DNA from 3 places in the Thalassotalea sp. PLHSN55 genome. Region 3 is predicted to be linked to each of the others. Evidence: predicted binding sites of a transcription regulator. Region 3 holds the regulator's gene; each other region holds the start of a gene.
The links. The regulator FNR, encoded in region 3, switches genes on or off when oxygen is low (the NO sensors DNR and NnrR bind a similar motif). The targets are predictions, from matches to a motif close to TTGATCTAGATCAA.

Region 1 (8,288 bases), on a different contig from region 3:
AATGGGGCCAAACGTTGCAGGTGTACTTGGTTCAGCGGTTGCAGCAGGTATACTACTAGCGCTTGTTGGCTAATCTATTAGTAAATAACTACCAATAAGTTGTAAACAAAAAAAGGGACAATGAATTGTCCCTTTTTTATTGCGTCTTTAAAATTGGTGGTAATATGCTTCTAGCTTCTAGCTTGGTTATGGGTGCAATTTAAACTGTTGCCAACTGTCATCTTGTTTTTCAAAACAAATACGATCGTGTAGGCGACTTGCACGACCTTGCCAAAACTCAATATAACGAGGCTTTACCCGCCAGCCACCCCAGAACTCAGGTAAGGGGACTTCTCCTTGTGAAAACTTTGTTTTGAAGTGTTTTACTCGCTCTTTTAACTCGTCTGGGTAGGCAAGTTTTTCTGATTGCTTGGATGCCCAAGCACCCACTTGGCTGCCATGATCACGACTATGAAAGTATTGCTCTGCCTGAGCTTGGCTTACGCGCTCAACTTTGCCTTCAATACGAATTTGGCGTTGTAATACATTCCAATGAAAAAGTAATGATATTTTATTGTTGTACTCAAGCTCTTGGCTTTTTCGACTACCAAAATTGGTATAAAAAACAAAACCGTCTTGATCATATTCCTTTAGTAACACCATGCGAGAACTTGGTTGCCCGTCTGCAGAGCAAGTACTAACCGACATTGATTCGGGCAATAAAATACCTGATTGGTTGGCTTCTTTAAACCACTGTTCGAATAATGCTAACGGTTGAGTTTCTGGTGATATTTCTGGAAGCGGTAACGCGACCCCTTGGCCAAATGTTAATAGGCAGCGCAGTTTTTCGTAAAGAGTCATAATATCGTAATTGTGAATACTAAAGGTCTATTGTAGCAGTTTTACATGGCTAGCAAAGTGGCATTCGCTAAGAATTGATGATTTTATTACAACACAGAAAGTCCATTTTCTCTGTAAAAAATTAGGTGCTGTATTAATACTTATAAGGTGATGAAGTGGGCGTTAAATAATTAACTAATTAACTAATTGATCGTTAATATATAGCGATTTAGGACTAAAGATCCCAATCGTCGTCTGTGCCTTCTAATAGCTTTTTAAGTCTTTTCTCTTCCATTAAGTCATCAAGACGTTTATGCAATTTGGCGTTTTTTATGGCAACTTCACCATCAGGTAAGTCTTTCTCATAATCCAAAGGATCATTATTTTTGCGGATATCATCGGTTGAATTGATGCTCATACATGTCCTCTTTTAAGTTGTAGTTTTTACCTTTATATTTGCTCATTTTAAAAGGTTAAAATCAACGTGAACATTGTTATTTTATTCTTGATATAGCAATCAGTTAGTAAAATAATATTGTTCTTATCATTCACTTTAACCGAATTGGAGATGATTTTATTTGTCTCCGCTAAGGTAAAAAATAGAAGCCGTTTATTCTTTGAACATAGGCAATGTTTATATTTTTTTCAATGAAATTTTAACAAATTTTTTATCAATTTTAAAAGCTACACCAAAAAAAACACCCCGTTAATACGAGGTGTTTTAGATTGATGTTATTGAGCTAAAAGGTTAATCCCAACCTTCAACACCTTTCATGTCTGGTAACTCATGTGCGATACCTTTATGACAATCGATACAAGTTTTATCGCCACTTGCGAGTGAGGTTGAATGTTGCTTAGAAGCGCGACTACTTTGTTCGGTAAAGTCCATGTAATCGAAATTATGGCAGTTACGACATTCAAGTGAATCGTTCGCTTTTAAGCGGGTCCATTCATTTTGCGCGAGTCGTTTACGATGCGCTAAGAATTTTTCACGCGTATCAATCGTGCCAAATATCTTACCCCAAACTTCTTTAGACGCTTGCATTTTACGTGCAATTTTATCGGTCCATTTATGTGGAACGTGACAATCAGGACATGTCGCTCTAACACCTGAACGGTTTGAAAAGTGAATGGTTGTTTTCATCTCTTCATACACGTTGTTTTCCATTTCATGACATGAAATACAAAACTCTTCAGTGTTAGTGACTTCTAGTGCGGTGTTAAAACCACCCCAGAAAATAATACCTGAGATGAAACCACCAATCACTAAAGCACCTAAGCTATAATAACCACTTGGTCTTCTTAGTGTTTGCCAGCCAATTTTTAATAAGTTTTTCATCTCGGCTCCTATTTTTTAGTCGCTGATTTTTGCTTCATTAAACTGTGCATATCAATAAATTCATTCTCAACTAGAGGCTTAGCATCAAGCTGAGTAACGTGGCATTGGTCACAGAAATAACGACGAGGTGAAATTTCCGCTAAGAAATTACCATCACGGTCCATGTAGTGAGTCACACTAACCATAGGAGCTTGTGACTTCTCTGTTTGGTTACGGCTGTGGCACGACATACATTTGTTGGTATTTAAATTAATATAATAATTTCTCGTTGAATGAGGAATTATTGGTGGTTGCATCGGGTAGTTACGACCTTGTTTGATATCCTTATTATTCACTTTAGGAATAATGTCTGGAGTATTCTGTACATCAAGCGCAGTGTTATCACGTAACGTTGCAATATCTTTAGCTGTTTCTGCACTTGCCGCAAGAGGTGAAAGAAGTACCGTTAAAATCAAACCGCTCTTTACTAATGTTTTGCATTTATTAATTAGATTGCTCATGGTTCTTCTCCTAAACTTTCACAACTTTAACAGCACATTTCTTAAAGTCAGTTTCTTTAGATAGAGGATCTGTTGCATCTAAAGTTACTTTGTTGACTAAGCGACTAGCATCAAACCAAGGCATAAATACTAAACCTTTTGGTGGCTTATTACGGCCTCGAGTTTCAACACGAGTTTGAACTTCACCACGACGTGAAACAATTTTCACTAAATCGCCACGGCGCATTTGTCGTGCTTTTGCATCGTCTGGATGCATGTAAACCAATGCATCTGGTACAGCTTTGTATAGCTCAGGAACACGTTGAGTCATCGAGCCTGAATGCCAATGCTCTAATACTCGACCTGTTGATAACCATAAGTCGTATTCTTCGTCAGGAGACTCAGCAGCAGGCTCATACGGAAGTGCAAAAATTACAGCACGACCATCAGGCTTACCGTAGAAGTCAAAATCACTGCCTGGTTTAACGTACGGATCTTGTCCTTCTTTAAAGCGCCATAACGTTTCTTTACCATCAACTACTGGCCAACGTAAACCACGGGTTTTATGGTAAGTATCGTAAGGTGCTAAATCATGTGCTTTACCACGACCGAATTCGGCGTATTCTTCAAATAGACCTTTTTGAATGTAGAAACCGAAGTCGCGAGATTCATAATTTAGACGATCTTCAGGGATCTCATCTAACTTATATTTGTCAACTTTACCGTTGGCGTAAAGAATATCGAATAAGGTTTTACCTTTATATTCTGGCTTTTTAGCAAGCAATTCTGCTGGCCATGTTTCTTCTACTTTAAAGCGTTTAGAAAATTCAACTAATTGCCATAAATCAGATTTTGCACCTTGTGGTGCTTCAATCATTTGGTACCAAGCTTGGCTGCGACGTTCCGCATTACCGTAAACACCTTCTTTTTCAACCCACATTGCTGTTGGTAAAATCAAATCAGCAGCTTGTGCTGTAACGGTAGGGTAAGGGTCAGAAACAACAATGAAGTTTTCTGGGTTACGGTATCCTGGGTAACCTTCTTCATTCATGTTAGCGGCTGCTTGCATATTGTTATTACATTGCACCCAGTAGAAGTTTAGCTTACCGTCTTTAAGCATACGGTTTTGAAGAACCGCGTGGTAACCTGGTTTTGGCGGAATAGTGCCTTCAGGTAATTGCCATTTTTCTTCAGAAAAATCACGGTGTTTCTTATTCATTACCACCATATCTGCAGGTAGACGGTGAGCAAAAGTACCTACTTCACGCGCTGTACCACAAGCCGAAGGTTGGCCTGTTAATGAGAACGGGCTGTTACCTGGAGTTGAGATTTTACCTGTTAACAAGTGAATGTTATAAATCAGGTTATTTGCCCAAACACCACGTGTATGCTGGTTGAAACCCATGGTCCAGAAAGAACATACTTTACGATTAGGATCTGCATATAATTCAGCTAGTTCTTTCAAGTTAGCTTCTGGCACGCCTGATAACTTTGAGGTGTACTCAGCGGTGTATGTGCTAACGAATTTAGCGTATTCTTTAAAGCTAATTTCGCTTGAACCACCTGCTTTATCATTGTTTTTAGCTTTTTGCTCTAATGGATGCTCAGGGCGTAAACCGTAACCAATATCAGTATTACCTTGTCTGAAATTAGTGTGCTTGTTAACAAAATCTTTGTTTACACGGTCGGTTTGAATAATATAGTTAGCAATGTAGTTTAAGATTGCTAAATCGGTTTGTGGCGTGAAAATCATGCTGTTATCAGCAAGTTCAGAGCTACGGTGTTCAAAAGTTGATAATACAGCAACTTTTACATGAGGTGCACTTAAGCGACGGTCAGTAATACGCGTCCATAAAATAGGGTGCATTTCTGCCATGTTTGAACCCCATAATACCATCGCATCAGTGGCTTCAATATCATCGTAACAACCCATTGGCTCATCAATACCGAAAGTACGCATAAAGCCTACCACCGCTGATGCCATACAATGGCGAGCGTTAGGATCAATGTTATTACTTCGAAAACCCGCTTTGTATAATTTAGCTGCAGCGTAACCTTCTTGAACAGTCCATTGGCCTGAACCGAACATACCTAAACCAGTTGGGCCTTTGTCTTTTAATGTTGCTTTGGCTTTTTCTTCCATCACATCAAAAGCTTGTTCCCAAGAAATTGGCGTGAATTCACCATTTTTGTCATATTTGCCATTGCTCATTCTTAATAATGGCGTGGTTAAGCGGTCTTTTCCGTACATGATCTTAGATAGGAAGTAACCTTTAACACAGTTTAGGCCTTTGTTGACTGGTGATTTAATATCACCGTGGGTAGCAACAACTTTGCCATCCATTACACCAACATTAACACTACAGCCAGTACCACAAAAGCGACAAGGGGCTTTGTCCCACTTGAGCTTAGTCATGTCACTGCTAGTAATTAAATTTGAAGCAGCAACAGGTACTGAAACACCTGCGACGGCTGCGGCGGCAGCTACTGCGTTAGCTTTGATAAATTCTCGGCGATTGATCGTCATAGTCTCACCTTCTATTAGTTTTAGTTTGATTATTCATTTAAAAATTGATGGTACACCGGAGCAAGGTTTAGCAAACCTTTATGGTGTCGTATTGTGTCGATTAAGTTGGCAATTTTTTTTTGGTTTGTTGCCTCAAGTGTGAAAACGATTTTGCCGATATCGCTTGTTGCATGAATTTCAGCACCTTCAAGCTGATTGATTTCATGCTGAATTAATTCGATTTGGTCAGGCATAGCATGAGCGACATAGCTCGCCACATGATACTCTTCATCGTTTACAATTTGTTCAGACATATGGGGTTTCCATTTCGTCAATAAAGTTAATTGCATCTTGTGGGCAAGTTGTAATACAAGCGCCACAGGAGGTGCAATCAGTTAAGTTGAGCTCCGGTTGGGGAATGCTGCTATTTACAAACTTAAAGCGTATTGCTCTAGTTTCACAAACATCTTGGCAACTTTGACAATAAATATTGTTGGTCGCTAAGCATTTGTTTGAAATATTAATGTGTGCAGGCCATGGCGCAGAATTTTTTTCTTCTTTAAAAAGAGGTTGTTCGCAGGCTTCAACACACGCATTACAAAAAGTGCATTCTCCACGATTAAAATCAATTTTCGGAAATCCTTGTTTATCACGAACAATAATATTGGTTTCACAAACACTTAGACAGTCTTGGCATTGATTACAATGCTGAGTAAAGACATCTTCGCTTACTACCCATGGTAACCTTAGTGCATGTTCTTGCTTAATTTTGCCGCGAAATAGGTTTCGTCTTGATGGATTTTTAATCGTTTCCATTTGAAATTAGCCTAGGCTGTAGGTGGACCGAATAGTATTTGGCTAATCCAAACCAAAAAGCCAAATCCGCCAACGATAATCACGGATAAGATTGGGGCTAAAAATACTGCAAGAAACATGAAAGTATTACGTTCATGTTTGCGTTGAGTTTCATCATTTTGTGCTTCGCTCATAATATTCTCGCAAACGTGTTAATAATTGTGTGCAATTGTGACAGTAATTGTTCAAATTCAGTTGATCAAGATCAATATCACATTCATTTCCACATTATTTATGTGGGATAATTTACTTTATTTTTGGGTTTAATAGAGTTTAGTTCAGATTTTTGGCTTTGCTTGCTAAACTGTTTTTTTTTATAGACTTAGTTATTTTTATGCATCAGTCCTTTTTAGTATGGCTTAACCATCTTACAGATTTGTTACAAATAAGAAAACACCGAAGTTTAGTGATTTTAAAAGGTGACAATTTATGGTTGAAAAATCAGCTATTGTCAGCCAAGTTGATTACTGAAAAAGGGCATGCAAATGGGCAGGGTATTGGCATATTTTCTGACCATAAAGATATTGTCGGCAATATTACGCGTCAAACTTATCGTTCTTTACTCGGTACCGAACAAAACCAGCTTGTTTATTGTGATAGTCAATTTGATATTGATGCTTTGGCGGCTTTGTCGGGCACCTTAGTTGCCGGTGGTGTGATGTTAGTTGTGCTTTCTGAGGCGCAATGTAGCTCGCGATTTGTTGATCGATTTTTAAACTTGTTAGCTGCCGAAGACACTAATTTTTTAATTGAGCAAGGCAAACCTTTACCGTCATTAGATGAACTGGATAATAAAAAGCTGAAGCAAGGTGACGATAATTCGAGCGAGCAATTAAAGCCTTCACACCCACTTTGTTATTCAAACGAACAAGAAAATGCGGTTAAATTGGTATTGAATGTCGTCACCGGACATAGGGATCGTCCGTTAGTATTAACCGCAGATCGCGGTAGGGGAAAGTCAACAACTCTCGCTATTGCATGTATCGACATTTTAGCGCAAGCAAAACAATTTCAACATATTGTGGTAACCAGTGGCAATATTTCAGCCTTGTCGGTGTTTTTCCGTTTCATAAAGCAACATTTAGCGGATGCGGAAATTACCAATAATAAAGTTGAGCACAAAAATGGCATTATTGAATTCTTGCCGATTGATCAGTTGCTAGAGCATCCACAAGCCATTGCTTTATTGTTAGTCGACGAAGCCGCGGGAATTCCTGTTTATTTATTAGAAAAGCTACTACTTAAATATCACCGCACAGTCTTTGCCTCAACGGTTCATGGGTACGAAGGTGCAGGGCGTGGATTTACCTTAAAATTTGCCAAAATTTTAGCTAGCTTGCGCCCACAGTGGAGAAAAACGAGTTTAACATCGCCTATTCGATGGGCTGCTAACGATCCCCTTGAAGGTTTCATTTTTAAAAGCTGTTTACTCAATGCTGAACTTGGCGCATTGAATAACAGCGAAGTCGTTACTGAGTCATTAACCTCTTTAAGCTTTCGGATCGTCGGTGCTGATGAACTTGCCACTAAACCGGCTTTGCTGAGTGAAATTTTTGCAACCTTAGTAACTGCTCACTATCAAACAAGCCCGAGTGATTTAAAACAATTGCTGGATAATGACAAGGTTAGTATTGCCGTATTAACATCAAATGAAAAGGTGGTTGCTGTTGCGATGTTAATGGCAGAAGGCTTATGTTGCGGCGAAGATGTATTAGCGGTTAAAAATAGTCAAAGGCGATTAAAAAACCAGTTTTTACCGCAGTCGTTATTTAGTCATTGCGGTATAGAAAACGCCTTTGATTTCCATTATTTAAGGGTGATGCGCATTGCCGTTCATCCGCAGCTGCAAGCACAAGGCATTGGCAGCCATTTTATTAGGCACATTGTCGACTACGCTAAAATTCATCATGTTGATTTTGTTGGCTCAAGCTTTGGTGTTAATAAAAGCTTATTGAATTTTTGGCTTCAAAACCACTTTTCATTAGCGCGTATCGGCTTTACTAAAGATAAAGCCAGTGGTGAACATTCGGCACTTGTGCTTAACGCGTGTTCAGCAAAAGCTCAGGCTATTTTTACTGAAATCACGACACTGTTTTATCGCCAGTTCGACTATTTGTTAACTGACGAGTATCAACAATTAGATGCCGAGTTAGTTTGGCAAATTCTCCATGCCATGCCGAAATCTGATCAGCGCATTTTAACGAACTTTGATATCAACACAGTGCAAGATTTTTCTGAGTGCACTCGTCTATATAGCGCCTGTGTATATTCACTGCACTTGTGGTTAGTT
Region 2 (8,288 bases), on a different contig from region 3:
TATGGGGCAGAGCGGTATATTGTGGTTGGTTATGCCCATTTGGCGCCTTGCAAGAGCTTATCAATGTATTTGCCCGTTATATAAAAATTCCTCAGTTTGAATTGCCATGGGCGGTGCATGAACGTTTATGGGCAATCAAGTATTTAATCTTATTGGGGTTATTTGGTATTTCAATGGAATCGTTAGCCACGGCGGAACAATTTGCTGAAATTGAACCCTTTAAAACTACCTTCTTATTAAAGTTTGACCGCGAATGGCCATTTGTAATTTATGCCATTGCTTTACTGGCAATTAACGTCGTTAACCGTAAGTTTTTCTGTCGTTATTTATGCCCATTAGGCGCCGCCTTATCAACCAGCAACAGTGTGCGTTTGTTTAGCTGGTTACGTCGTCGACCTGAGTGTGGTCAACCTTGTAAAACTTGTGCAAAAGAGTGTGAAATTCAAGCCATTAATCCAGACGGAGAGATTAACATGCGCGAATGTCACTACTGTTTAGATTGCCAAGTAACCTACTTCAATGAAGAAAAATGTCCGCCACTGAAAAAGCTGGCGCGCAAGAAGCAGAAGTACAAAGAGCAACAAATTCCAGCGGTAGTGACGGAATAAAAAATAAAAATATAGTTATAAATCAAATATGAATGTAGAAAGTGAATGGAGAACAACATGAGTAATGAAGATAAAAGCTCGAACAACGTAGAGCTAGAGAATGAAGACAGACGTAAGTTTTTTGGCAAAACGGCGATGCTTGGTGCAGGTGCTGCAGTAGCTGCTCCTATGACCGCAGCGATGTTCGCTTCTACAGCCAAAGCCCGTGCTGCTGACTCTAAAAACGACCCGTTTGTACACCCAGGTGACTTAGATGAATACTATGGTTTCTGGTCAGGTGGTCACTCAGGTGAAGTACGTATTTTAGGTATTCCATCAATGCGCGAATTAATGCGTATTCCAGTATTTAATACTGACAGTGCAACAGGTTGGGGTTTAACTGACGAAAGTAAACGCATTAAAGGCGACAGTGCGCATCTTCATGCTGGTGACTCTCATCACCCTCATATGTCGATGAAAGATGGTCACTACGATGGTAAATATGTATTTATCAACGATAAAGCCAATACTCGTGTAGCGCGTATTCGCTGTGACGTAATGAAAACCGATAAAATGCTAACTATTCCAAACGTGCAAGCGATTCATGGTTTACGTGTTCAAAAAGTACCTTACACTAAATACGTTATTTGTAATGGTGAATTCGAAATTCCAATGAATAACGACGGTAAAGGCGGCATGGAAGATGTCAGCACTTATCGCTCATTATTTAACGTGATTGATGCAGAAAAAATGGAAGTTGCTTTCCAAGTTATGGTTGATGGTAACTTAGATAATACCGATGCTGATTACGACGGTAAGTACTTTGCCTCTACCTGTTATAACTCAGAAATGGGCATGAACTTAGGTGAGATGATTTCAGCTGAGCGTGACCATGTTGTGGTATTTAGCTTAGAGCGTTGTGAAGCTGCGCTTAAAGCTGGTAAGTTTAAAACTTACAATGGTAACAATGTGCCTGTATTAGATGGCCGTAAAGGTTCTGAGTTAACTCGTTATATTCCAGTGCCAAAATCGCCACACGGTATGAATACTTCACCAAATGGTGAGTACTTTGTTGCTAACGGTAAGTTATCGCCGACAGTTTCTGTTATTGCAATTAACAAGTTAGATGCATTATTTGCTAACAAAATTAAGCCTCGCGAAACAATTGTTGCTGAGCCAGAGTTAGGTTTAGGTCCACTACATACAGCATTCGATAACAAAGGTAATGCTTACACCACCTTATTCCTTGATAGCCAAATTGCTAAATGGAATGTTGAAGATGCAATTGCTGCTCACAATGGCAAGAAAGTAAACTACATTCGTCAAAAGCTTGATGTTCACTACCAACCAGGTCATAACCATACTTCACAAGGTGAAACCCGTGATGCAGATGGCAAATGGTTAATTTCATTATGTAAGTTCTCTAAAGACAGATTCTTACCGGTTGGCCCATTACGCCCTGAAAATGATCAGCTAATTGATATTTCAGGTGACGAAATGAAACTAGTACACGATGGTCCAACGTATGCTGAACCGCATGACTGTATGATTGTTCACCGTAGCCGCATGAAGCCAAACAAACTTTGGACACGTGATGATCCAATTTTTGCTGAAACTTTAGCACAAGCAAAACGTGATGGTGTTGATACCACTATGGATAACAAAGTTATTCGTGACGGTAAAAAAGTACGTGTTTACATGACGTCAGTTGCGCCAAACTTTGGCATGACTGAATTTAAAGTGAAACTAGGTGATGAAGTAACCGTGATTGTTACTAACCTTGACCAAGTAGAAGATGTAACTCATGGTTTCTGTATGACTAACCACGGCGTGCAAATGGAAGTAGGTCCACAAGCGACGTCTTCAATTACCTTTACTGCCAACAAGCCAGGCGTTCAGTGGTACTACTGTAACTGGTTCTGTCATGCACTACACATGGAAATGCGTGGTCGTATGTTAGTAGAAGCTTAATAGCTTAAGCTGAAATTGATGGTCATATTAATGTGACATAAATCAATCTAAGCGCTATTTAGTTAACCAAGATCAAGAGCATAACATCTAAAAGTGTTATGCTCTTTTTACTTTATATGAATCGTTTAAATCCAATAGGGCACCTGAGTGAAATTTAGAACTTGCTATACAGGCTTAACGTATTTTGCCTTCCTCTGTTGCTTGGGCTTAGTCTCATTGTCGCTTAACGCCAAAACGTGGCAAATCTCCCCAAATGATGATTTACAGCAGCAACTTGATAACGCCAAAGATGGCGATATTATCGTGCTCTCAGCGGGTAACTATTTGGGAAATTTTGTTGTTAAACACCAAATAACCCTACGTGGTGAAGAAGGAGTGATCATCGACGCACAAGGTGACGGTCATGGTTTGGAGCTAATCAACAAAAATATCACTATAGACAACTTATCGATTAAAAATTGGGGTAGCGACTTAACCGAACAACATTCAGGTATTTATGCCAACACCGAGTCTACGGGTTTGGTAATCAAAAATAATACCCTTGCTGGCGATGGTTTTGGCTTGTGGTTTTACAAAGCGAGCGAGCTAAAGGTATTTGGCAATACTATTTCAGGTAACACCAGTTTGCGATCGGCAGATCGTGGCAACGGCATTCAATTATCTAACGTGCAAAAAGCCCATGTGTATGGCAATGAAACTTTCAAAGTGCGTGACGGTATTTATGTCATCAACAGTCGCAATAATATTATCGAAAAAAATACCATGCATGACCTACGTTATGGCATTCACTATATGTACTCATATGATAACTCTGTACTTTATAACGAGGCGTATAATACCCGAGCGGGCTATGCGCTAATGAGCTCAAGACGCTTAACTATTATTGGTAACAAAACCCGAGATAGTGAAGATTATGGCTTTTTACTTAATTTTATTACCCAATCGACCTTTGAGAATAATCACATTAAAAATGTTTGGACCAAACCTGAAAACAAAGTATTAGGTCGTGATGGCAAAGGCTTGTTTGTTTATAACTCGGGCTACAATACCATTGCGGGTAACGTGGTCGATACTGCCGAAATTGGTATTCACTTAACCGCTGGCTCAGAAAAAGCAAAAGTATACGGTAATAGCTTTATTAATAACCCGATCCAAGTGAAATACGTGGTTAATCGCAAAGAAGAGTGGAGCCATGAAGGTAAGGGCAATTATTGGAGCAATTATCTCGGTTGGGATATGGACAGTGACAATATTGGTGATGTGGTTTTTGAACCAAACGACGGCATCGATAAACTTGTTTGGCAATACCCTGAAATGAAAATGTTGATGGACAGCCCCGCCGTCATTATATTGCGTTGGATCCAACGTCAGTTTCCGGTATTAAAGCCGCCAGGCGTTAAAGACAGTTTCCCCCTGATGCGCCAACCACAGCTTGAAGATATTCAAAAAACAGCAGTTTCACCGCAGCAAGCAATCACTGCTGATTAAGGACGTATAAATGACAAATTCTCCATTAGTTTCGTTAACCGATGTCAATAAAAGCTATAAGCAACTTGATGCGTTAACTTCGGTCACCATGAACCTCAACGAAGGCGAAGTGTTGGGCTTGTTTGGTCACAATGGTGCCGGCAAAACCACTATGATGAAATTGATCCTTGGGGTAATTTCACCATCAACAGGTAAAGTTAATGTGATGGGGGTGGCACCAGACTCTAAAGAAGCATGGCACATGCGCGAAAAAGTCGGCTACTTACCTGAAAACGTGAGTTTTTATGATCAACTAACCGGCTTAGAAGTATTAACCTATTTTGCTCGTTTAAAAGGTTTTGATAAAAAACATGCGATTGCCTTATTAGAACAAGTAGGTGTTGCCCATGCGATGAAACGTCAGGTGAAAACCTATTCAAAAGGTATGCGACAACGACTAGGTTTAGCGCAAGCCTTTATTGGCGAGCCCAAATTATTATTACTTGATGAACCAACCGTGGGACTTGATCCCATTGCCACCGCAGACTTTTACCAAACCGTTGATCAATTAAAAAACCAAGGTACAAGCGTTATTTTATGTTCGCATGTTTTACCTGGTGTCGAACAGCATATCGACCGCGCCATGATCCTTTCATCTGGTAAAGTCTTGGCGATGGGCACGTTAGCACAGTTACGTAAACAGGCGAACTTACCTGTGGTGATAAAACCTTCGGGCTTAAATGGCAGTGTATGCCAAGACTCGAAACTAACCGAGTTTTTAACTAAACAACCGAATGTCTTACATGTACCAGAGCATGAAAAGCTAGCAACGTTAAGGCACTTATTGAGTTATGACGATATTGGTGATATCGACGTTGAACCCGCTAATTTAGAGAAAGTTTATCAGCATTTTTTATCGTTAAACAAAGGCAAAAGTACAGGAGCGCAAAGGTAATGAAGCAAATATTAACCGTTGCCAATAAAGAATTTCATGATGGCTTGCGTAACCGCTGGCTGGTATCTATTACTGTTATTTTTGCTATCTTATCTGTCGGGCTAACGTATTTTGGCTCTGCGGCGTCGGGCACGTTAGGCATAGCATCACTGTCAACCACAGTCGCCAGTTTAGCCAGCTTAGCGGTATTTCTTATTCCGCTTATCGCCTTATTACTTAGTTATGATAGTTTTGTTGGTGAGCAAGAAGGCGGCACCTTATTATTGTTATTGACCTACCCACTTAGTAAAAGCCAATTGGTGTTAGGTAAATTTTTAGGCCAAGGCGGAATTATTGCTTTAGCGACATTACTCGGTTTTGGCGCTTCAGCGTTATTGTTGTTTTTCCAATTAGAAGATGATGCCGTCATCAGTACTTTTGCGACTTTCATTTTTAGCGCTATTTTATTAGGACTAAGCTTTACCGCGATTGCCTATTTAATTAGTTTAATGGTTAGCGAAAAATCAAAAGCAGCGGGCTTTGCACTGATCACTTGGTTTTTGTTTGCATTAGCGTTTGACTTAGCATTGCTTGCTTTACTTGTGGGTGTCGAACAAGGCATTAGTCAGCAAGGTTTAACGCAATTAATGATGTTAAATCCGGCAGATATTTTTCGTTTAGTCAATCTTGCAGGCCTTGACAGTAGCGACGTTAATGGCGCATTGGCCATTGCGATAAACTCTAGCCTTTCCCAAGGGCAACTTTTTAGCATTTTAATCGCTTGGGTAGTGTTACCTTTAACAGCAGCGATATTTATTTTTAGGAAGAAAAAACTGTAATGAAATTTATCAATACTCTTGGAATTACCTTAGCCGCCGCGTTGCTAATGAGCGCATGTTCAGATAAAGCAGAGCAAAAACAAATGTTGCATCAAGCGGTAAAAATTGAAGCCGCTGACGAATGTCACTTATGCGGCATGATCATCAGTAATTTTTCTGGCCCTAAAGGGGAGTTGTTTCAAAAAGGCGTCACTGAAGAAAGTGGCAAACAAGTGAAAAAGTTTTGCTCGACCCGCGACATGTTTAGCCACTACTTAGACCCAGAAAACAAACGTAACGTTACCACTATGTTAGTGCACGATATGAGTAAAATGCCGTGGGATGCACCCAAAGATGAATTTTTTATTGATGCTCGCAAAGCGTGGTTTGTGGCTGGCTCTGAAAAAACAGGTGCTATGGGGCAAACCCTAGCGAGCTTTAGCAAAGAAGCCGACGCCAAAGCTTTCGCGAAAGAATTTGGCGGTAACGTCTTAAGTTTTGAAGAAATCGACTTGGCGGTATTGCTTTAAGCAGGCTAGTTTTAGACAAAATCAGTAGCAAGTAGCAAAAAAATAAATAGTAAAAGCGCGGTATAGTCACTACTATTCCGCGCTTTTTTATTGGTACTACTATTTATTAACTATTAACTATTAGCTATTTGTTTCAGGGTCACTTTTAGGTTCGGCTATTTGCCAGCCACCACCTAGCGCGCGATATAAGTTCACAAATGCCAATAAGCGATCTTTCTTAGCGGAACTTAGTGATAGCTGAGCGTCAAATAAGGCACGTTGAGCGTCCATAAAATCTAACGAGCTAGCAACACCGTTTCGATACCGTAATCGCGCCAAACGTTCGTATTCTTTAGAAGCCGCGAGTAATTTTTCTTGTGCCAAATAAATGCTTTGGCTTGATTGAAATGCCATCAATTGATTACTGACATCTAAAAAGGCATTAGTGACTACTTTTTGATAATTTAGCAAAGCTTGATAGGCACGCTCTTCTTGCGCTGTTAAATCGTTTTTGAGTTTACCGGCATTAAATAGCGGTTGCGTTAAACCACCGATCACATCCCAATAAACACTGTTGCCAGAGATTAAGTTCGACAGCTCAGCACTTTCAAAACCAAAGTCACTGGTTAAGGTGATTTTCGGCAGCATGTTTGCGGTTGCCATACCAACTTTTGCCGTTGCGGCATGCAATTCAGCTTCTATTTGTAAAACATCAGGACGACGTTTTAAGACATCTGCTGGAATGCCGATAGGCACATTTTCGGGCACAACTTGTTCCATTAATCCGATGCTGTCTTCGATGTTAATGCTTTCGTCTGCTAATAATAACTTTAAGCGGTTAATGGTTTCGAGACGCTGTAATTGAAATTGTGGAATAGTGACTTTGGCAGACTCAAGCTCTACTTCGGTTTGCTTCACATCTAGGCCAGAAATTACACCATTTTTCTTGCGAAGTATCGCAATGTCTAATGCACGTTCACGCAAGACGATGGTGCTTTGGCTCAGCTGAATTTTCTCATCAAGATCTTTAAGTTCAAAATAGGTGCTTGCAACTTCAGCAACCAAGTTCATTTCAACAATGTACCTTGCTTGGCCAAGTGCAGTTAGCTCTGCCCACGCCGCTTCGCTTGCTCGGCGGTTGTAGCCAAAAAGGTCAATACTCCACTCAAACTGGCCTTTTAACTGATGAGTACTCTCTAGACTGTCGCCGCCGTCTTCTGACGTGCGTTCACTTTCGACCATTAAACCAATACTTGGGTAGTAATCTGCATCGGCCATATTGGCCAGTGCTTTTGCTTCTTTGATACGTGAAATAGCGATATTTAAGTCGTAATTATTTTGCAGTGCTTTTTCAATGAGCATTTTTAAATAAGGGTCTTGGTAGACTTGCTGCCAACTCAATAAGGCGGGGCTGTTGGCAACTGTGTAGTCTTGTACTCCTTGAAAAGTCGCTGGCGTAGCAAGCTCAGGTTTTTCAAAATTAGGACCAACAGTACAACCTGTAATCGCCAGTGCGATAGCTGAATTCATTAAGTATTTATGCATTAGCTTCACCCTCAAGTTTTACTTTCACAAAACGTGCTACGGTAATGAAAAATAAGGGCACCAATACAATACCTATAGTACTTGCTAATACCATGCCGCCTAATATTGGGTAAGAAATGGATTGCCGGCTGACGGCTCCGGGTCCCGCAGCTAATATCAGCGGCAATACCCCAAGAATAAACGAAGCAGCTGTCATCATTATGGGTCTAAATCTGACACTTGCGGCTTGAAAGGCAGCTTGCTGCGCGGATAAACCACTGCGATAAAATTGATTAGCCACTTCAACAATTAAAATAGAGTTCTTGGCGGCAAGGCCGATTAAGGCAATAAAGGCGACTTGGAAGAATAGATTGTTTTCAATCCCGACTAACCAAACTGTCAAGCTGGCGCCTAACATCGCAATTGGCGAAATCAGCAATACTGCAATTGGTAAGGTCCAGCTTTCATAAAGTGCGGC
Region 3 (8,288 bases):
CCAATTTCAGCGTCAAAAGTACTCATTGGTATTCACCAACTCCGTGCTTTTTCCTTGAAATTAGAACCATAGACGCTTAGTAAAAACTCACTACAGTTATAAAGAATTAAAGAATTAAAGAATTAAAGAATTAAAGAATTAAAGAATTAGAGGAATATGAAAGTGAATGATCCAAAAGTTGTTGTAGCTTTAGATTTTGATAAACAAGCAGATGCGTTAGCTTTTGTTGATAAAATTCAGCCAAGTGATTGTCGCTTAAAAGTCGGCAAAGAAATGTTTACTTACTTTGGGCCTGATTTTGTACGTGAGCTGGTTAAACGTGGTTTTGACGTGTTTTTAGACTTAAAGTTTCACGATATTCCTAACACGGTTGCTAAAGCGGTAACTGCAGCTGCTGAGCTTGGCGTTTGGATGGTTAACGTGCATGCCTCTGGCGGCTTAAAAATGATGGCAAAAGCGAAAGAAGCACTTGTGCCTTATGGTGAGAAAGCGCCATTGCTTATTGCGGTAACAGTACTTACCAGTATGGAAGAAAGTGACTTGATAGGTTTAGGTATTACTAAATCACCTGCTGAGCAGGTTAAACATTTAGCGGCGCTCACTAAGCAAGCGGGCTTAGATGGTGTTGTTTGTTCGGCTCAAGAGGCTGAAATGCTAAAAGCAGACCTAGGACAAGATTTTAAATTAGTGACTCCTGGTATTCGCCCAGCAGGTAGTAACGTAGACGACCAAAAGCGTATTATGACTCCAGAGCAGGCAGTAAATATTGGCGTAGACTATTTAGTGATTGGCCGTCCGATAACCAAAGCTGATGACCCACATGCGGTCTTACAACAGATTAATCAATCGCTAACTAAATAACTAAATAAATTAACGTATAAGAAATATAAAGCCTAACTACTTACGGTAGTTAGGCTTTTTATTTATGTGATTTCCAATATCCGATATTAATTTTTTAATCGTAATCTAACGGGGAAATGTAACCTTCTGGTTTAAGTGCTAATACATCACAATTTAACCTATCAATAACATGCTCTGCAGTATTACCAATAAAGGCCGCCGATATTCCTGTTCTACCTACAGTTCCAAGTACGACGAGCTCTGCATCTAGTTTGTTGGCAGCATTTTCTATTACGTCTTCAGGTAAGCCTTCTTCAACGGATACACGCTCAGGAGCAATATTAAAGCGCTGAGCGTGCTCTGTCATCGCTTCTTGATGGTGCTTGAGCATGGCATCATTGTATTCAGAAGAGTTAAACTCAGGAATTTCAATGGCAATATTAACCGGAGTACCCGGAAATGAGTTAATTAGATGAACTTGCGCTTTGATAATTTTAGATAAATTAAGGGATTCTTCAGTGATTTTATCGTTAAGTAACTGATGCTCTTCTTCATCACTTCCTACGTTGATAGCTGCAAGAATTTTACCATTTTCTGGCCATAAATGATCTTTAACTAATAATACCGGACAAGGGCATTTACGTAATAAATGCCAATCTGTTGGTGTAAATATTACTGATTTGAGTTTATCGTGTTGATGAGTACCTTTAACAACGATATCAAAGTTATACTCTAGTACTTCATTGATAATCGACTCAAAAGGGCGGTTGTGCCACACCACTTTGCTTTCAATAGTGAGGTTACCGTCATTTAGTGCGTCTATGGCAGTGTCAATCCATTGTAGTTTATCTGTGATCACAGATTGTCTCATGACTTCACGCTCGTCTTTTGACAGCATTGTGGTCATTTCATAGGAAAAGTCAAAGATAGATAAAAATGCAGTAATGCTAGCGCCTGTTTTTTTCGCAAGCTCTATCGCGCGTTTTAGCGCTTTTTGTTCATCTGTGGTTGGGTCGATAACTACAAGAATTTTTTGATATTTTTCCATCATTTCACCTTGGCAAAAATTAACGCTTAATTACAGTTTAATAGTGCCTTACCAGAAATGATAGTATTTTGTTTTATATCAAGTTTATAGTGATAGTTAGAAAATAATTAAACAAGTGTTTAAATTTTAATTAGGAAGGGGAATCAGTGGGTTGCTAGCCTATAGGCCAGCAACTTCATTGAGTTTGGTAATATCTAAAATGGTAATAAGTTTACCGTCGATTTTAATTAAACCGCTTTTGTGAAAACGGTTGAATAAACGGCTAATTGTTTCAACGGTTAAACCAATATAGTTACCAATGTCACTTCTAGTCATTGATAAACGAAATTCAACTGACGACAAGCCTCTATCGTGGTATCTCGCACTTAATGCACTAATAAAGGTTGCTAAACGTTGTTCAGCATTTTTACGATTAAGCAGTGTAAGCATTTCTTGATCTTCGCGAATTTCATTACTCATTAAACGAAGAATTTGCTTTTTAAGTTTCGGCATACTGTTAGATAACGTATCTAACGTGTTGTAGGGGATTTCACAAACCATTGATGTTTCGAGTGCTTTTGCAAAACTAGGATGCTCTGATTCGGCAATCGCGTCAAACCCCAATAAATCACCAGCTAAATGAAAGCCCGTAATTTGCTCTTCACCTTGTTCATTTACCGTAAAAGTTTTAAATGTGCCTGAACGAATAGCATACAATGCTTGCATCTTTTCGCCATCTTGGAAAATTTGCTCACCTTTATGGATAGGACGTTTACGGTCGATAATTTTATCTAAAACGTCCAACTCTTTGTCATTAAGGGAGAAAGGTAGACATAGCTCACTGATACTACAGTTTTGACAATGAATGTGTTGTTGACCTGAACAGTGACGATTTTGCATAACTACCTAAATAACTTAGCATCAAACTTATTGACTAAGATCATATTAAAACAATTGCCTATATGCAAACGATATAGTGAAAATTCCATACAATATTGTAACTAATGCTAATGCTTTTCTAAAATATGTATTTTTCAAGATGTTTTTTATATTAAAAAAACCAAATGAAACCGTTAAAAGCGCTGGTAATGTGCCTAATCCGAAGCAGAACATGATAAATGCGCCCGAAAAAGCACTATTGCTAGCTAATGCCCAGGTTAAGGTTGAATAAACCAAACCACAGGGCAGCCAGCCCCAAATAGCGCCTAATAAAATCGCTTTATTTGTGCTATCAACTGGAAGGATTTGTTTACTTAATGGTGATAAGTAACGCCAGATAAATTGGCCAAATTTTTCCAGTTTACTGATCCACATAAGCCATTGGCCAATATATAAACCAAGTAATACTAAAAATACGCCGGAAATCAGGCGTAAACCAATTACCGGCACGCCTATATTTCTAACGGCAATTGAACTAGTAAAACCGACAATAGCGCCAATTAGACTATAGGAAAGTATTCTGCCTAGGTTATACCCTAAAACTAAAGACGCTTTAGGTTTTTCGCCAGGGATCGCTGAAGTTAATAATGAGCTAATACCACCGCACATGCCTATGCAGTGACCTGAGCCTAATAATCCGATAATGAAAGCTGATAGGTAGTCTAATGGCATGTTAATCATTGTTCGATTCGGTAGGCTTGGATTCAGCGGCTTTTTTATCTTTACCTTCTTCATCAAACAAGATGCTCATGCCTTGCTTTTCTAAGTCATCGAATTGCTCTGTTTTTACTGCCCAAAAAAATAAATAAATACCGAGGGCTGTTAATAAAATAGCAATAGGGATCAGAACGTAAATGATGCTCATTTTTTTAATAACCTTAGCGAGTTAGTAATAACAAGTATTGAACTTAACGACATGCCGATAACCGCCATATAAGGCGTAATAAATCCTGCTACAGCAAGCGGTAATACTATGGCATTGTAGCCAAATGCCCAAAGGTAATTTTGCCAAACAATTTTTTTAGTTTTAATGGCGGTTTTTTGCAATTGTTCAATTGAAGCGAGTTGATTATTCAACAAAATAACATCTGCGCCGTTTTTGGCGATATCGGTACCGCTGCCCATTGCAATTGCGATATGTGCAGCGCCGAATACCGGTGTGTCATTCACACCATCGCCTACCATAGCAACCGTATGCGATTTTTGTCGCTCTTTGAGCAATTCCATTTTATCAAGCGCGGTTAAGCCACTATGAGTTGTGGCAATGTTAAGCGCTTCTTTTACGGCGAGACAACCTGCCGCATTGTCACCAGATAACATTAATGAACTAATATTTTGCTTGGTCAAATAATCGAGCAGGTCTTTTGCATCTTCTCTAATATCATCACGTAACGTAAACGATGCAATGACTTGTCCATCCTGAGTCAGTAAACATTGTTTGTTTTCGTATTGAGACAGTTCACTTTTATTGAGTAGCCAAGTAGGTTTACCAATCGCAAATTTCTGATTGTTAATTAGGCCCGAAACCCCGCAACCGGGCTCTACCGTTGGCTTTTCACACTGATAAGAAAAATCTCGATATTGGCTAAACGGTTTAGCTAATGGATGTTGAGAATGACATTCAAGTGCTGCGGCAATTGCTAGCAATTGTGCTTTTGTAAATTGTTCATCAATTACATCGACATGCACAATGGTAAACTCGCCGTTGGTTAATGTACCTGTTTTATCAAATGCCATGGTTGAAATTTTTGGGATTGTTTCCATTACATGAGCTGATTTGATCATGATACCGTCTTTATTTAACCGTGTGGTTGCACAAGTTAAGGCGGTAGGTGTTGCTAATGACAACGCGCAAGGGCAGGTAGCGACGAGTACAGATAGCGTGATCCAAAACGCTTCCTCTGGCATATGTTGATGCCAATAAAGAGCGGTACAAATTGCGGTAACTAAAATAACGGCAACAAAATATTGGGCAATTTTATCTGATAATTTGGCAATTTTGGGTTTATGAGCTTGAGAATGTTCACTTAAACGAATCAGCTGGCTTAAAAATGAATGGCTACTTATTTGCTTTACTTCAACAGTTAAATTGCCATCACCGTTTACGGTACCAGCAAAAACTTTTTCACCAATCGATTTCTTAACGGGGAGCTGCTCTCCAGAAAGCATAGACTCGTTTAGCTGACTTTTACCTTGTAAAATAGTGCCATCTGCAGGCACGGTTTCACCAGGCTTTACAATAACTAAATCATTTTCCTGTAGGTTTTTAGCCGCAATATAGTGCTCTTCATCGCCAGTGTCTGTTGCGACAATTTTTACAGCCGTCATTGGCATAAGTTTCAATAAATTTGCTGATACTTCAGCGGCACGTGAACGCGCTCGAAACTCGAGAAATTTACCGATAAGCAGTAGAAAAGTGAACATAGAGACTGATTCAAAATACACTTCTCCTTGTTGAGTTACGGTTGCCCAAACGGAAGCACAAAATGCTAAGGAAATAGCAATAGAAACAGGTACATCCATAGATAAACGTTTTATTTTTAATGCATTAACTGCGCCTTTGTAAAAAGGAAATGCACCATAACTCACAATAGGAAAGGTCAGTAACATACTGGTCCAGCGTAAGTAGACCAGAATGGTTTCAGACATGCCAGAGAACGCGCCAAAATATAATCCGGTAGCGATCATCATTACTTGCATCATTAAAATGCCGGAAATGCCTAAACGTTTGATGAAAACCTTGGCCTGTTTTTTATTATTTTCTTCAACGGCATTCGCTTTAAAAGGTAGCGCATGATAACCAATGTGTTCTAAATGGGTTAGAATTTCACTTAAGCTAATGGTGTCGTTATGCCAACGCACTGTTGCTCGTTGTGTGGTTGCATTAACGTTAATTGCAATAACGCCTTCAACTTTGGCTAACTGCATTTCAATTAGCCAAGCACAAGCTGCACAACTGATACCATCGACAGTTAAAATTGTTTCTTTATATGCGTCTGTCGTATAGGTGAATTCGTTTTGCAGGTTTGCATCATCAAGCAGTTTATTCTTTTGTAATTGTTCAGGTACTAGCGGTGTGCCTTTTGTCGCTGGCTCTGTGCGGTATTGGTAGTAATCCGTTAAGCCGTTATCGACAATCGTTTGGGCAACTGCTTGGCAACCAATACAACACATGTTTTGTTGCTTTTGGAAAATTTTAACCGACAAATTGATGCCGTTAGGCACCATTTCGCCACAGTGGTAACAATTTTGTGCCATTAATTTGCTTCAGTAAGGTTAGGAATAATTTCGATAAAGTTACTTTGAGGTAATGAAATTGTATTTTGAATTTTCCATGTATTTTCAAATGACGATACTGTAATACGCCATTTTCCCGTAATAGGTTGTTCAAAATGATGACGAAAGTTACCGCTTCCATCAGGTGTTAACGCTAAATAAAAATCGTTTTTGGCTAACGTAGGGTGGTAAAAATTAACGTTTAGCATAGGAAATATTTTTTCAATGCCTGTAGGCTTGATGATTAAGTCTTGACTTTCTAGCTTCAATTCAAAGCGCATGCCTAACTTTTGGGCCAGTTTTACTTTATTTACTTCTAAATTGATGGCTTTGCCTTTTTTGTAATAATCGCCGACAACCAAAGTATCTGGGTTGGTATTTGCGATAATTAAGGTGGCAATCCCTGCAACAACTGCAGTAAGAGGCAAAATAAATACTAACCATGCCCAAGGCTCTTTATACCATGATGTTTTCATTACAATTCACACTAAGAAAATAGGGCGCCATTATACTAATATATTGGCTTTGAACCAAGTTAAAGCCGTATAATTTAGCCGATTATATTGTAAAATTTACGTATAAAAAAACCCTGTTAATCGCTTAACAGGGTTTTTAAATTAATCTTAAATGATTACATTATTTTTGCGATAAGCTATAAACGTAAGCACTGATCAAGTGAACTTTTTCTTCACCTAAGATGTCTTTCCACGGCGGCATAACACCAGCACGACCGTTACGAATAGACTCTTCAATTACACGTTGTGAACCACCGTATAACCAAATGTTGTCAGTTAAATTTGGTGCACCTAAAGGTAAGTTCATTGCTAAGCTACCTTTACCATCTGCGCCATGACAACCAGCACAAAGACCAAATTTGGCTTTACCAGCTTCTGCAAGGTCTGGGTTCACTGAGCGACCACTTAAACTAATCACGTAAGCTGCAACTTCTTTAACACCTTGTTCACCGCCTAACGCGCCTTCCCAAGCCATCATACCTGTTGCTTTACGACCGTTTAAGATACTTTCTTTAATCGCTTCAGGTGTACCACCATATAACCATGCATTGTCGGTTAAATCAGGGAAGCCTGTTGTACCGCTAGCATTTGAACCATGACATTGTGAGCAGTTTTGTAAAAATAAGCGTTGACCTATTTTTAACGCGTCTTTGTCAGTTGCAAGATCTTCGATGCTGCGCTTGGCAAAAGCTTCAAAGATAGGGCCGTATTTAGCTTCAGCAGCGTCCATTTCACGATCGTATTGTACGATAATGCCATTTTCTCTTGCTGCAATCATTTGTGCTTTTGAATCAGCTAAGCTAGTAACATCTTGGTTTGCACTTTTCCAATTTGTTACACCTTTCCAGTCGCCTAAGCCATAAATGACAAAGTAGGCAAAACCCCAAAGGATAGTTAAACCAAAGAACCAACTCCACCATGAAGGTAAAGGGTTATTTAATTCTTCAATGCCATCGAAAGTGTGTCCCATTGACTCACCTTCTTTAACACCAGCGAAGTTCTTTAAACACCATTTTAGTAGAAGTGCACAACCTACTAAAGTACCGAGTGTTAGAACCCAAATCCATATATTCCAGAAGCTAGACATTATTATTAGTCTCCTGTTTGCTTGTTTTTTCGTTGTGCTCGTTTTCAAAAATTGAGTTAGCGGCATCATCAAAAGAACTCTTACGTTTCTTATTGAAAGCCCAAACAACAATAATTAAGAACAATGCTAAAATTACTAGGGCAATTAGCCCTCTAAGCGTTCCGTAATCCATATTATTTCAACGCATGACCAAGTGATTGCAAGTACGCAATAAGCGCATCCATTTCTGTTTTACCTTGCACGGCAGCTTGCGCGCCAGCAACGTCTTCTTCAGAATATAATGGAATGCGTTCACCTTGTTCATTTTTATGCGAGCGGTTTCTAGTTAACCAGTTAAAGGTTTCTAGTTTCTTCGCCGTTAATTCACCATCAAGAGTTGTTTCTTCTAACCACTTGAACGATGGCATATTCGACTCAGGCACAACTGAACGAGGGTCAATTAAATGAGCACGGTGCCAATCATCACTATAACGACCACCAACACGGGCTAAGTCAGGACCAGTACGTTTTGAACCCCATAAAAATGGATGTTCCCATACTTGCTCACCGGCAACACTGTAGTGACCGTAACGTTCTGTTTCAGCGCGGAAAGGGCGGATCATTT

Region 1: napE (periplasmic nitrate reductase, NapE protein) is a predicted target of FNR. The motif match lies at 6,194-6,207, and genes of this name have one in related genera.
Region 2: ACRRSQ_RS20260 (nitrous oxide reductase family maturation protein NosD) is a predicted target of FNR. The motif match lies at 2,621-2,634, and genes of this name have one in related genera.

What each region holds. Positions count from the first base shown of each region.
Region 1 covers NZ_JBPDIH010000007.1:3,904-12,191, forward strand. The annotation lists gene ACRRSQ_RS14095 (sodium ion-translocating decarboxylase subunit beta) at 1-73, shown strand, start outside; gene pdxH (pyridoxamine 5'-phosphate oxidase) at 187-840, opposite strand; gene ACRRSQ_RS14105 (PA3496 family putative envelope integrity protein) at 1,055-1,237, opposite strand; gene ACRRSQ_RS14110 (cytochrome c3 family protein) at 1,568-2,158, opposite strand; gene ACRRSQ_RS14115 (nitrate reductase cytochrome c-type subunit) at 2,167-2,658, opposite strand; gene napA (nitrate reductase catalytic subunit NapA) at 2,669-5,164, opposite strand; gene ACRRSQ_RS14125 (chaperone NapD) at 5,194-5,457, opposite strand; gene napF (ferredoxin-type protein NapF) at 5,450-5,959, opposite strand; gene napE (periplasmic nitrate reductase, NapE protein) at 5,971-6,132, opposite strand; gene ACRRSQ_RS14140 (GNAT family N-acetyltransferase) at 6,432-8,288, shown strand, end outside.
Region 2 covers NZ_JBPDIH010000017.1:11,041-19,328, reverse strand. The annotation lists gene nosR (transcriptional regulator NosR) at 1-608, shown strand, start outside; gene nosZ (TAT-dependent nitrous-oxide reductase) at 666-2,558, shown strand; gene ACRRSQ_RS20260 (nitrous oxide reductase family maturation protein NosD) at 2,760-4,046, shown strand; gene ACRRSQ_RS20255 (ABC transporter ATP-binding protein) at 4,057-4,980, shown strand; gene ACRRSQ_RS20250 (ABC transporter permease) at 4,980-5,798, shown strand; gene ACRRSQ_RS20245 (nitrous oxide reductase accessory protein NosL) at 5,798-6,307, shown strand; gene ACRRSQ_RS20240 (efflux transporter outer membrane subunit) at 6,428-7,831, opposite strand; gene ACRRSQ_RS20235 (efflux RND transporter permease subunit) at 7,824-8,288, opposite strand, start outside.
Region 3 covers NZ_JBPDIH010000012.1:61,957-70,244, reverse strand. The annotation lists gene pyrF (orotidine-5'-phosphate decarboxylase) at 157-861, shown strand; gene uspE (universal stress protein UspE) at 956-1,888, opposite strand; gene fnr (fumarate/nitrate reduction transcriptional regulator Fnr) at 2,048-2,767, opposite strand; gene ACRRSQ_RS18665 (sulfite exporter TauE/SafE family protein) at 2,813-3,487, opposite strand; gene ccoS (cbb3-type cytochrome oxidase assembly protein CcoS) at 3,480-3,671, opposite strand; gene ACRRSQ_RS18655 (heavy metal translocating P-type ATPase) at 3,668-6,064, opposite strand; gene ACRRSQ_RS18650 (FixH family protein) at 6,064-6,558, opposite strand; gene ccoP (cytochrome-c oxidase, cbb3-type subunit III) at 6,719-7,684, opposite strand; gene ACRRSQ_RS18640 (cbb3-type cytochrome oxidase subunit 3) at 7,677-7,856, opposite strand; gene ccoO (cytochrome-c oxidase, cbb3-type subunit II) at 7,858-8,288, opposite strand, start outside.